DNA from 3 places in the Streptomyces sp. NPDC026417 genome. Region 3 is predicted to be linked to each of the others. Evidence: riboswitches for the same ligand, from Rfam matches in the RefSeq annotation. Region 3 holds a riboswitch; each other region holds the start of a gene.
The links. Region 3 has a riboswitch for cyclic di-AMP ahead of ACZ4NT_RS21445 (M23 family metallopeptidase). Riboswitches for the same ligand answer to the same signal wherever they lie in the genome.

Region 1 (4,272 bases), on a different contig from region 3:
GGCGGCGGCTGCAGTCCTCCCTCGCCGCCGGAGAGACCGCCCTGCTGGAGACGGGTGTCGAGGAACTCCTCCGCTTCGACGGGCCCGTGGAGCTGGCCACCTGGCGGTTCGCCACCGAGGCGGTCCGGCTCGGCGGACAGGACATCGCCGCCGGCGACCCCGTCCTCGTCGTCCTCGCGGCCGCCGACCGCGACCCCGAGCGCTTCGAACAGCCGGACACCCTGGACCTCTCGCGGCGCGACAACCAGCACCTCGGATACGGGCACGGCATCCACTACTGCCTCGGTGCGCCGCTCGCCCGGCTGGAGGGGCAGACCGCCCTGGCCACGCTGCTCACCCGGCTCCCTGACCTGCAACTCGCCGGCGACCCGGCCGACCTGCGCTGGCGGGGCGGTCTCATCATGCGGGGACTGCGCACGCTTCCGGTGGAGTTCACGCCTGCCCGATAGGGCGTGCCGGGGAGCCCGTGTGCCGCCCGGACCGTACGCGGATGCGGCCCGTTCAAACATGACACACCGTCAATACTGTGATCTTCACGTGATCTGCGCTGCATCGACTTGTGACAAGCGTTCGAGTCCCGATACGTTCACGCATCAACGCGGTGGATCTTCCGTCGCGTCTGTCATTGCTGTCTCCGAAAGGCCACCGCATGCTCTCCGGGAACGGTCGTCACCGTCGCCCCCGCCAGGCTCCGGCGCTCATCGTCGCGGCAGGAGTAACCGGATCGGCCATCGCCATCCCGTTGCTCGGCGCAACCGGCGCGAGCGCCGCAGACGGCACCACGTGGGACCGGGTCGCGGAGTGCGAGAGCGGCGGCTCCTGGAGTGCCGACAGCGGCAACGGGTACTACGGCGGCCTGCAGATGACCCAGGAGAACTGGGAGAAGTACGGCGGCCTGGCGTACGCGCCGAGCCCCGACGAGGCCAGCCGCTCGCAGCAGATAGCCGTCGCCGAGAAGCTTCTCGACGGACAGGGCCTGGCCGCCTGGCCCACCTGCGGGCCGCTCTCCGGCCTCAGCAAGAAGTCGGCCTCCGTCGAGGTCGACACGGGCATCGGCGAGGACCCCTCGTCGCCGACCGGTTCCGCCTCGCCGGATTCGTCCCCTTCGGACGACTCGTCCGGTTCGGGCGGCCTGTCGAACGGCAGCCCCTCGGGCAAGCCTTCCGCGAGCGCGTCCGCCGACCCGTCGAAGTCCGGCGCGGCCTCGGGGGCGACGTCGAAGCCGAGCAAGGACGCCGGCGACTCCAAGGGTGCGGACAACTCGGACACGGGCAAGGCGAAAGCGGACGACTCGGACAAGTCGGGTCGGAGTGAAGCCCCTTCGGGCGGGTCCGCGAGCGAAGCGGCCGGCACCGGCCGGCACCGCGGCGGCATCGCCGAGGACGAGGCGGGCTCGGGCGCGACCGCCGGGCGCGCACAGGAGTCCTCCGGCCGCCACGCCTCGCGCAGCGCCGACGCCACGTCCGACGCGACGGAAGGCTCGTACACGGTCCGTCTCGGGGACAGTCTCACGAGCATCGCCGACTCCCTTGCGGTCCAGGGCGGGTGGAGTGAGCTGTACGAGGTGAACGAGAAGACGGTCGGCGCCGACCCGGACCTCATTCACCCCGGTCAGAGCCTTGAGGTCACCGAAGACTAAGTGGTCGTCAGGCGGCGAATCGGGTACAAAACAGCGGTAGTTCACGTCATGGTTCGCACCGCAATGTCCGGTTTGGTGAGAGTGAGACATGAGTCTCAGAAGCCCTGATCGTCTTTGAAATTCCGGCGGTCGCGTGTCTACGGTCGTGACCGCTCGCCACAGCGGGCCCCGACGGTCGCAACGCCGAATCCTGCCAGCGGCCGTCCGGGAACAGTCGTCGCGCAAGCGCCGCAGGCAGGAGCGGGGGACCCAAGGTAAGTGCCGGGCCCGGGAGTTGAGAGACCTCCGGGAACGGCTTGGGGTGAAGTCGGGCGCCAGCGGCGCACGACCGGGCACTCACCCGCCCGAACCCGACAGCTCACCTCGCAGGCGTCGGTGAGGGGATCACTTCATGCTGCTCAACAGCAAGGGCAAGCACCGCCGCCCGTCCAAGGCCGCCCGTGTCGCCACGCTCGCCGGTGTCACCGGTGTCGCCATCGCCGCTCCGCTGATGGCCGCCGGCAACGCCTCCGCCGCCACCACCTCCGAGTGGGACGCCGTCGCCCAGTGCGAGTCCGGCGGCAACTGGTCCATCAACACCGGCAACGGCTACTACGGCGGTCTGCAGTTCTCCGCCTCCACCTGGTCCGCGTACGGCGGCTCCGCCTACGCCTCCACGGCCGACCAGGCCTCCAAGTCCGAGCAGATCGCCGTCGCCGAGAAGGTGCTCGCCGCGCAGGGCAAGGGTGCCTGGCCGACCTGCGGCACCGGCCTGTCCGGCGCCTCCACCGGCGGCACCTCGACGGACACCGGTTCGCAGAGCACGGCTCAGCCGCAGCAGCAGGCCCCCCAGTCGCAGGACCAGCGCGCCTCGCGTTCCTCGGAGCGGGAGACCGCCAAGAAGACCGTCGAGACCCCGACCGGCAAGAAGGTCGAGAAGGGTGACGGCGAGTACAAGGTCGTCAAGGGCGACACCCTCAGCTCCATCGCCGAGGAGAAGAAGGTCAAGGGCGGCTGGCAGAAGCTGTTCAAGCTGAACAAGGACATCGTCGACGATGCCGACTTCATCTTCCCGGGTCAGCAGCTCCACCTCAGCTGACACCGGCTGACTTCGGCCTCCGGGCCGATCCCGGCCCTCCCCCGCGCGGGGTCTCCCCCCAGGGGACCCCGTGAGGGCCATCCCGTCCCCACGGGCTCCCCGCTCCGGTGCGTGTTCCCCCGTACGCACCGGAGCGGGGCATTTTCATGTGTGCGCCGGGACCGCCGGTCGCGGCGGTACCTGTACGGGGCAGGTTTTTGTTCCGTTCGGAAACAATTTACTCTCGGTTCTGTCCATGGGGTGGTCGACCGGCTGGCCGATCGCCCCGGGCCGGTTAGGCTCATGTCGCGGAGCCGACCGCGGCTCCGTGCAGCAGCGGGCCAAGGGGCTCCGCGTACCCGCGTCACATCCCAGAAGGAGATGCTCGTGCCGTCCATCGACGTCGTCGTAGCCCGGGAAATCCTCGACTCGCGAGGGAACCCCACCGTCGAGGTCGAGGTCGGCCTCGACGACGGCAGCACGGGTCGTGCCGCCGTTCCCTCCGGCGCCTCCACCGGTGCCTTCGAGGCCATCGAGCTGCGCGACGGTGACCCCAACCGCTACCAGGGCAAGGGTGTCGAGAAGGCCGTCCTCGCGGTCATCGAGCAGATCGGCCCGGAGCTCGTCGGCTACGACGCCACCGAGCAGCGCCTGATCGACCAGGCGATGTTCGACCTGGACGCCACCGACAACAAGGGCTCGCTCGGCGCCAACGCCATCCTCGGCGTCTCCCTCGCCGTCGCGCACGCCGCCTCCGAGGCCAGCGACCTGCCGCTGTTCCGCTACCTGGGCGGTCCGAACGCGCACCTGCTGCCCGTCCCGATGATGAACATCCTGAACGGCGGCTCGCACGCCGACTCCAACGTGGACATCCAGGAGTTCATGATCGCGCCGATCGGTGCGGAGTCCTTCTCCGAGGCGCTGCGCTGGGGCGCCGAGGTCTACCACACCCTCAAGAAGGTGCTGAAGACCAAGGGTCTGTCCACGGGCCTCGGCGACGAGGGCGGCTTCGCCCCGAACCTGGAGTCCAACCGCGCCGCGCTCGACCTCATCATCGAGGCCATCAAGCAGGCCGGCTACGTCCCCGGTGAGCAGATCGCGCTCGCGCTCGACGTCGCCGCGTCCGAGTTCTACAAGGACGGCAACTACGAGTTCGAGGGCAAGTCCCGCTCGGCCGCCGAGATGACCGAGTACTACGAGGAGCTCGTCTCCGCCTACCCGCTGGTCTCCATCGAGGACCCGCTGTACGAGGACGACTGGGCCGGCTGGAAGGTCATCACCGACAAGCTGGGCGACAAGGTCCAGATCGTCGGCGACGACCTCTTCGTCACCAACCCGGAGCGCCTGGCCCGCGGCATCGAGGAGGGCTCCGCCAACGCCCTGCTCGTCAAGGTCAACCAGATCGGCTCGCTGACCGAGACCCTGGACGCCGTCGAGCTGGCCCAGCGCAACGGCTTCAAGTGCATGATGTCCCACCGCTCCGGCGAGACCGAGGACGTCACCATCGCCGACCTCGCCGTCGCGGTGAACTGCGGCCAGATCAAGACCGGCGCCCCGGCCCGCTCGGACCGCGTCG
Region 2 (4,272 bases), on a different contig from region 3:
CGCTCCAGGAACTCGGAGAGACTGCCGGCCGCCTCTCCCTCACCGGCCTCCTGCTCGAACTCCAGGGCCACGGCGGCGAGTTCCTGGAGGTTCTCGATGCGGGTCTCGTCCTGCGGATCGGTCGAGGCCTGCAACTCGGCCAGATAACCGGTGCGTTCGAGGACGGCTTCCAGGACGGTCGCCGGACCGGCGCCCGACTCGACGATTGTCCGCAGGTCCTCCATCAGCGTGTTGAACCGCTTGACGGCGTTGGTCGAGCGGGCGGCCATGCCGTACGCCTCGTCGACGCGGCGCAGCGCCTGCGGGAAGCTGATCTTCTCCCGCTGGGCGAGGGCGTCGATCATGGCCTCCGCGCGGTCGCCGATGCCGCGCTTGGGCACGTTCATGATGCGGCGCAGCGGGACCGAGTCCTCCGGGTTCGACAGCACGCGCAGATACGCGAGGACGTCCCGGACCTCCTTGCGCTCGTAGAAGCGGACGCCGCCGACGACCTTGTACGGCAGGCCGACGCGGATGAAGACCTCTTCGAAGACACGGGACTGGGCGTTCGTCCGGTAGAAGACGGCGACGTCGCCGGCCTTGGCCTCGCCCGCGTCGGTGAGGCGGTCTATCTCGTCGGCGACGAACTGCGCCTCGTCGTGCTCGGTGTCGGCGACGTAGCCGGTGATGCGGGCGCCGGCGCCGGCGTTGGTCCACAGGTTCTTGGGGCGGCGGCTCTCGTTGCGCTCGATGACGGCGTTCGCGGCGCTCAGGATCGTCTGCGTGGAGCGGTAGTTCTGCTCCAGGAGGATTGTGGTCGCGTCCGGGTAGTCCTCCTCGAACTGGAGGATGTTGCGGATCGTCGCTCCGCGGAACGCGTAGATCGACTGGTCGGCGTCACCGACGACGCACAGCTCGGCGGGCGGCAGGTCACCCTCGGCCGGGGGCACGTCCACGGGGTGCTCGCCGGTGCCGACGAGCTCGCGGACGAGGGCGTACTGCGCGTGGTTGGTGTCCTGGTACTCGTCGACGAGCACGTGGCGGAAGCGGCGGCGGTAGTGCTCGGCCACGTCGGGGAAGGCGCGCAGCAGATTGACCGTCGTCATGATCAGGTCGTCGAAGTCGAGGGCGTTGGCCTCGCGCAGGCGCGACTGGTACATGGCGTAGGCCTGGGCGAGGGTCTTCTCGAAGCCGTCGGTGGCCTGGGCGGCGAAGTCCTCCTCGTCGATCAGCTCGTTCTTCAGGTTCGAGATCTTGGCGCTGAAGGACTTGGGCGGGAAGCGCTTGGGGTCGAGGTCCAGGTCGCGGCAGACCAGGGCCATGAGGCGCTTGGAGTCGGCGGCGTCGTAGATGGAGAAGGAGGAGGTGAAGCCGAGCCTCTTCGACTCGCGGCGCAGGATGCGGACGCACGCGCTGTGGAAGGTCATCACCCACATCGCGTTCGCGCGGGGGCCGACGAGCTGCTCGACGCGCTCCTTCATCTCGCCCGCGGCCTTGTTCGTGAAGGTGATCGCGAGGATCTGGCCGGGGTGCACATGGCGCTCGCCCAGCAGATGGGCGATGCGGTGCGTGAGCACGCGGGTCTTGCCGGAGCCGGCTCCGGCCACGATGAGCAGGGGCGAGCCGGCGTGCACCACGGCCGCGCGCTGGTTCTCGTTCAGACCGTCGAGCAGCGCCGCCGGGTCCACCGCGGGGCGGACGGCGCCGTCGCGGTAGTAGCCGTCCCGGCTCGGGGGCACGTCGAAGCGGCCGCCGAACAGGTCGTCCGGAAGCTGCTCGGGCGTCCCGTCCTCGGGCGGCGGCGGGGGCTCTCCCTCGTGGGCCCCGGAGGGCTTGAGGTCCGCCAGGAAGCTGTCGTCAAAGAGGCTGCTCATCGCCTTCCGAGTCTAGGCCGCCCCACTGACACCCCGCGGCCACCTCCGGAACTCGGCCGGTTTCCGGGAGCAGGGCGGGCCGGGCAGGGGCTCCCCGCCGGGCCGGCGGACCCGCGTACGGAGGCCGCGGGACGGCACCCCTCTCGCCCTCCGGAACCGCGCTGTCACCTCCGGTGATGGCGTGAACGAGACGCACAACACGCCGGATGATTCGGGACAAGTACCGGAAAACGATCCGGACCGGCGGCTCGTCTCGGCCTCCGCGAAAAAGGTCACGGAAATGTATCGGGCATATCGAACATCAACCTTCACAGAAGCCACACGCGTTGGCTAGCGTGCCGGTCAGGCCGCCCGACCCCCACCGGCGAACGTCGCCGGGCCGCGCGGCCTCCGCCGAGTCCGGCGCGCCTGTGCGCCAGCCGGAGCCGGGGACCCACCGACCTTTGGGGTGAATCGGTCCGACCGCCTTGTCGGGCGCGGACCGTAGGGCAACCCTTCCGAACCACCCGCCCGAACCCGACAGCTAACTCGGTAGGCGGATCATGGAAGGAGTCGCCTCTCTTGGCGTCGCATCGCAAATGGCGTCCCGCGGGTACGCGCGTAGCGGGCGTACGGGCCCCGGGTCTCGCCACGGCCGCCCTCACCTCCGTGGCCCTGCTGTCGCAGACGGCGAACGCCGCGCCGGCCGAGCCCAAGCCGAGCCTGGAGGAAGTCCAGAAGAAGGTGGACGACCTCTACCACCAGGCCGAGACGGCCACCCAGAAGTACAACGCGGCCAAGGAGAAGAGCTCCAAGCAGCGCCGTCGCGTGGACACCCTCCTCGACGACGTGGCCAAGCGCACCGAGAAGCTCAACACCGCGCGCGAGGAACTGGGTTCGTACGCCGCCGCCCAGTACCGCACGGGAGCCGCCGCCCCCGACACCGCGACCCTCCTGCTCGCGGACGACCCGCAGGACTACTTCGACCAGACCCAGCTGATGAGCCGCCTGACGACTCGCCAGAAGGAGGCCGTCGACGACTACGTCACCGAGCAGGCGGCCACGACGAAGAAGCGGGCGGAGGCCTCCGAGAGCCTGGAGAAGCTGACCACCTCGCAGCGGACGCTGAAGTCGACCAAGGCGGAGGTGCAGCGCAAGCTCGCCGACGCCCGCGGACTGCTCTCGAAGCTCACGGCCGAGGAGAAGGCGCGGCTCGCGGCGATCGAGGAGAAGAAGCGGGCCGAGGCCGAGCGCAAGGCCGAGGAACTGGCCCGGCAGCAGGCCGCGGAGGAGAAGCAGCGCCAGGAGGCCGCCCCGCAGGACCAGGGGTCGACGGCGGGCAGTACGGGCGGCACGGCGGACGACGCGTCGTACGCCACCAAGGCCGACAAGGCGCTCGCGTTCGCCCGGGCGCAGATCGGCAAGCCGTACGTCTGGGGCGCGACGGGCCCGGACTCGTACGACTGCTCCGGTCTCACCCAGGCCGCCTGGAAGGCCGCCGGGGTCTCCCTGCCGCGCACCACCTGGGACCAGGTCGACGCGGGCACCACGGTCCCGCTCTCCGACATCAAGCCCGGTGACCTGGTCTTCTTCTACGACGACATCAGCCACGTCGGGCTGTACGTCGGCAACGGGATGATGATCCACGCCCCGAAGCCGGGCGCGTACGTCCGCGAGGAGTCGATCTACTACGACGGCGAGTCGTCGATCCACAGCGTGGTGCGCCCCGCCTGAGGGCGGATCCGCGGGCGGGCCGCCGCGGCCGTGTCCGGCGTGACCCGACGGTCACGCCGGGCCCGGGCCCCGGTCCGGTGCGAAGCCGGAGGCCGGGCCCGGCGAACGGGACCGGCGGTCGGCGGTCGGCGGTCGGCGGTCAGGTCCAGAGCACCGCGATGAAGATGTTCGCCGTGGTCAGCAGGCCCACCGTGGCGAAGGCGCCCTTCCCGACCTTCTCCTCGTCGCGCTTCACGTAGACGAGCCCCAGGATCACGATCAGCAGGGCGAGCTTCACGCCGATCTTGATGTTGTCGAGCGAGTTGTCGTCGGCCTGATTGAGGCCGACCAGTACGACGCCCGTGACCAGCATGGTGAGCGCGCCGTGCAGCATCGCGGGGACGAACCGGGCCGTGCCCCGGCCCATCGCCTTCATCTGGGTGAGAAAGCCGCCGAGGAGCGCGGCGATCCCGATGATGTGCAGGCCGACGAAGAGATGGATGAGTACGTCCATGGGGCCGGAGCCTAATCGGGGGCCCCGCCGCGCCCCTGCACCGCCCCCACCCCCGAGCCCGCCCGCCCGGGCCGGTTCAGCACGGGTCAGGTCGGACCAGGCCGGGTCGGTCGGGTCGGGTCGGGTCGGGTCGGGTCGGTGGGCTCATAGCACCGGCGTCCCGGGCCCCGCCCGGAGAACCGCCGCATCGGTCAGCACTCCGAGCCAAGCCGA
Region 3 (4,272 bases):
CCTACCGGCTCCCGGAGGACGGCACACGCGCGTGCGACGCGGCCGACCTGGCGCTCACCGTCCTCGGCGGGGGCGAGTCGTCCCGCCTGTACAACCGGCTCGTGCGCCGCGACCGCACCGCCGTGGCGGCCGGGTTCGGCCTGCTGCGACTCGCCGGGGCACCGTCCCTGGGCTGGCTCGACGTGAAGACGTCGGGCGACGTCGAGGTCCCGGTCATCGAGGCCGCCGTCGACGAGGAGCTCGCCCGGTTCGCCGAGGAGGGCCCCACCACCGAGGAGATGGAGCGCGCCCAGGCCCAGTTGGAGCGCGAGTGGCTGGACCGGCTGAGCACCGTCGCCGGCCGCGCGGACGAACTGTGCCGGTACGCCGTCCTGTTCGGCGACCCGCAGCTGGCCCTGACCGCCGTGCAGCGGGTCCTGGCCGTCACCCCCGAGGAGGTGCAGGAGGTCGCCAAGGCCCGGCTGCGCCCCGACAACCGCGCGGTGCTCGTCTACGAGCCCGTCGCCGCCGAAGAGGCGCAGGCTGCCGAAGCCACCGACGAGGACGAGGAGTCGGCCAAGTGACCGAGCTCGCGACCATGGAGTTCCACCCCCAGCCGCAGGCCGGCGAGGCCCGGCCCTGGGCGTTCCCGGCACCCGAGCGCGGCACGCTCGACAACGGCCTGACGGTGCTGCGCTGCCACCGCCCCGGCCAGCAGGTGGTGGCTGTCGAGGTGCTCGTCGACGCGCCCCTGGAGGCCGAGCCCGCGGGCCTCGATGGTGTCGCCACGATCATGTCCCGCGCCTTCTCCGAGGGCACGGACAAGCACTCGGCCGAGGAGTTCGCCGCCGAGCTGGAGCGCTGCGGCGCCACCCTCGACTCGCACGCCGACCACCCGGGCGTGCGCGTCTCGCTCGAAGTCCCGGTCTCCCGGCTGCCGAAGGCGCTCGGCCTGCTCGCCGACGCGCTGCGGGCACCGGCCTTCGCGGACAGCGAGATCGAGCGCCTGGTGCGCAACCGGCTGGACGAGATCCCGCACGAGACCGCCAACCCGGCCCGCCGTGCCGCCAAGGAGCTCTCCAAGGAGCTGTTCCCGGCCGACTCGCGCATGTCGCGCCCGCGCCAGGGCACCGAGGCGACGGTCCAGAAGATCGACGCGGCGGCCGTACGCGCCTTCTACGAGAAGCACGTCCGCCCCGCGACCGGCACCGCCGTGGTGGTCGGCGACCTCACCGACCTCGACCTGGACGCGCTGCTCGCCGACACGCTCGGCACCTGGACCGGCTCGACCGCCGAGCCGCGCCCGGTGCCGCCGGTGACCGCCGACGACACGGGCCGGGTCGTCGTCGTGGACCGCCCCGGAGCCGTCCAGACGCAGCTGCTCATCGGACGCGTCGGAGCCGACCGGCACGACCGCGTGTGGCCCGCCCAGGTGCTCGGCACCTACTGCCTCGGCGGCACCCTCACCTCGCGTCTGGACCGCGTCCTGCGCGAGGAGAAGGGATACACCTACGGGGTGCGGTCGTTCGGCCAGGTGCTGCGCTCGGCTCCGGACGGCTCGGGCGCCGCGATGCTCGCCATCAGCGGATCGGTCGACACGCCCAACACCGGCCCGGCTCTCGACGACCTCTGGAAGGTGCTGCGCACCCTCGCCGCGGAGGGGCTGACGGACGCCGAGCGCGACGTCGCCGTGCAGAACCTGGTGGGGGTCGCCCCGCTCAAGTTCGAGACGGCGGCCGCGGTCGCGAGCACCCTCGCGGACCAGGTCGAGCAGCATCTGCCGGACGACTACCAGGCGACGCTGTATCAGCAGCTCGCCGCGACCGGCACCGTGGAGGCCACGGCGGCCGTCGTGAACGCCTTCCCGGTCGACCGTCTGGTGACCGTCCTGGTCGGCGACGCCGCGCAGATCGCCGAGCCCGTGCGGGCCCTCGGGATCGGTGAAGTGAGCGTCGTACGGGCCGAGTAGAGCCGCGTGGACGCAGGGACCCCGGTGACCGATGAGTCGCCGGGGTCCCTGCGTTTGCCCGCCGTCCATCGGGGATTCCGCGCGCGCTTACCCGAGTTCGTCCGCGTTATGTCCGTATTGCTAGGAGGCGGCCCTTCTGCCCTGTGGCGTGCACTACAAAAACCCCGATCCGTTTGTCGATCGAAAGACGCCCCCCTTAGCGTCAATCCGGCTGTTCGTCAGGCAGTGCGCCGCGCCCGCGGCACCGGGCAGTCATCGCCGAGTCCCCGTACGGCGCGAGCCAGGGGAGCCGGGGACCCATCGCAGTCCCTGGGGTGAATCGGGCGCCCTTCCCGCAAGGGGGCCCGTAGGAGACCTTCCTGCTCCGAACCCGTCAGCTAACCCGGTAGGCGAGAGGGAAGGAAAGGAACAGCCCCTACATGGCGTTCACCCGTGCCACCGGGAAGCATCGTCGTCCCAGCCGGATCACGCGCACGACCAAGAGTGCGGCAGGCGTGGCGGCGCTCACCACCACCGGTGTCATCGGAACCCTGGCCGCCCCCGCGTTCGCAGCGGAGGCCTCGGTCCAGCAGACCGGATTCACCCAGGCCGTCACCATCGGCGACACGGTCGCCGAGCAGATCGACGCGCAGGCCGCCGCCCAGCAGCACGCCGCCGAAGAGGCGGCGGCGCTGAAGAAGGCCGAGGAGGCCGCGAGGAAGCGGGCCGTGGCCGAGGCCAAGAAGGAGCGCGAGGCGAAGGTCCGTGCCGCCCGCGCCGCCGAGCGCAAGCGCCTCAACACGTTCGTCTCGCCGATCTCCGGCTCCTACGTCTCCACCGGCTACAAGACCGGCGGCAGCCTCTGGTCCTCCGGCAGCCACACCGGCGTGGACTTCCACGCCGCCTCCGGCACCGTGGTCCACGCCGTCGGTTCCGGCACCGTCGTGACGACCGGCTGGGGCGGCGCCTACGGCAACCAGGTCGTCATCAAGATGCTCGACGGGACGTACACCATGTACGGCCACCTGTCGTCCATCAGCGTCACCCAGGGGCAGACCGTCACGCCGGGCCAGCAGATAGCCCTCTCCGGTTCCACCGGCAACACCACCGGGCCCCACCTCCACTTCGAGGCCCGTACGACGGCCGAGTACGGCTCGGACATCGACCCCGTCTCCTACCTCCGCTCGCACGGCGTCAGCCTCTGACCCGCGTACGACTTCCGAAGACCCCGGCTCGACGAGCCGGGGTCTTCGTCGTTTCGAACGGGCGTCTGTCCAAAAAATATCCCTGGATTCCGGTCCGCCATCGGAAATTCCGTCCCGCTGCAATAGAGTCACTGAACAGGTGTCAATCGACCGCGTTTCGCGAGGATTAAGGCGGAGGTCCGCTCATGCGCATTCCGGCGCACTCGGTGTGCACGGCGATCCGTGATGACATCGTCGCGGGTGTCTACGAGCGCGGCAGCCGACTGACCGAGGAACTCCTCGCCCGCCGCTACGGCGTCTCGCGGGTCCCCGTGCGGGAGGCCCTGCGCACCCTGGAGGCCGAGGGGTTCGTCGTCACCCGGCGGCACGCGGGCGCGTGCGTGGCGGAGCCCACCGAGCAGGAGGCCACGGACCTCCTGGAGATGCGGATGCTGCTGGAGCCCCTGGGGGCCGCGCGGGCCGCGCAGCGGCGCACCGAGGCCCACCTCAAGGTGCTGCGGGGCCTGGTCAGGCTGGGCCAGGAGCGGGCCAGGAGGGGGCACAGCGAGGATCTGCGCTCACTGGGGGGCTGGTTCCACGAGACGCTCGCGCAGGCCTCCGGGAGCCCGGCGCTGACCTCGACGCTGGCCCAGCTGCGGCACAAGATCGCCTGGATGTACGCGGTCGAGGCACCCGCCGACCCCGCGGACTCGTGGGCCGAGCACGGCGGCATCGTGGACGCCGTCGCACGCGGGGACAGTGAACGGGCGCGCGCGATCACCGCGCTGCACACCGAGCGCGCCGGCTCCGCGCACCGCTTCCGCTTTCCCGGTGGGGGAGACCTGGCGGACCGCCGCGACCGTGTGAGGACTTCGCAACATCCCGTAAACATGTCGAGCCTGCGGCATTAACACGAACGCCGTATACAAAGAGGGATATCCGGCGGAGGTCTATTTCCGCTGCCGCTTTTCTCGCGCGCCCGGAATTCCTGGGCGTGCCTTTTTCGTATGCCCGTGACGAGGTGTGCGGGCGGCGTACGGGAAATGCCCCCGAGGCGCGGAGCGAGGCGCAAAACGGCGGAGCCGCGTCGACCGGTCGGGGTCGACGCGGCTCCGCCGCACGCGAGGTGTCCGAAGGCGTCAGACGGTCTCGGGAAGCTCG

Region 1: it holds a riboswitch for cyclic di-AMP, as region 3 does, so the genes downstream of both, ACZ4NT_RS25280 (LysM peptidoglycan-binding domain-containing protein) here and ACZ4NT_RS21445 (M23 family metallopeptidase) in region 3, are expected to answer to the same signal.
Region 2: it holds a riboswitch for cyclic di-AMP, as region 3 does, so the genes downstream of both, ACZ4NT_RS30910 (NlpC/P60 family protein) here and ACZ4NT_RS21445 (M23 family metallopeptidase) in region 3, are expected to answer to the same signal.

What each region holds. Positions count from the first base shown of each region.
Region 1 covers NZ_JBVHPY010000017.1:38,196-42,467, reverse strand. The annotation lists gene ACZ4NT_RS25290 (cytochrome P450 family protein) at 1-449, shown strand, start outside; gene ACZ4NT_RS25285 (transglycosylase family protein) at 650-1,639, shown strand; cyclic di-AMP (ydaO/yuaA leader) riboswitch at 1,856-2,026, shown strand; gene ACZ4NT_RS25280 (LysM peptidoglycan-binding domain-containing protein) at 2,031-2,717, shown strand; gene eno (phosphopyruvate hydratase) at 3,078-4,272, shown strand, end outside.
Region 2 covers NZ_JBVHPY010000023.1:120,803-125,074, forward strand. The annotation lists gene pcrA (DNA helicase PcrA) at 1-1,853, opposite strand, end outside; cyclic di-AMP (ydaO/yuaA leader) riboswitch at 2,235-2,406, shown strand; gene ACZ4NT_RS30910 (NlpC/P60 family protein) at 2,415-3,566, shown strand; gene ACZ4NT_RS30915 (hypothetical protein) at 3,706-4,059, opposite strand.
Region 3 covers NZ_JBVHPY010000013.1:128,157-132,428, reverse strand. The annotation lists gene ACZ4NT_RS21455 (M16 family metallopeptidase) at 1-563, shown strand, start outside; gene ACZ4NT_RS21450 (M16 family metallopeptidase) at 560-1,948, shown strand; cyclic di-AMP (ydaO/yuaA leader) riboswitch at 2,195-2,355, shown strand; gene ACZ4NT_RS21445 (M23 family metallopeptidase) at 2,368-3,132, shown strand; gene ACZ4NT_RS21440 (GntR family transcriptional regulator) at 3,318-4,022, shown strand; gene ACZ4NT_RS21435 (HPr family phosphocarrier protein) at 4,251-4,272, opposite strand, start outside.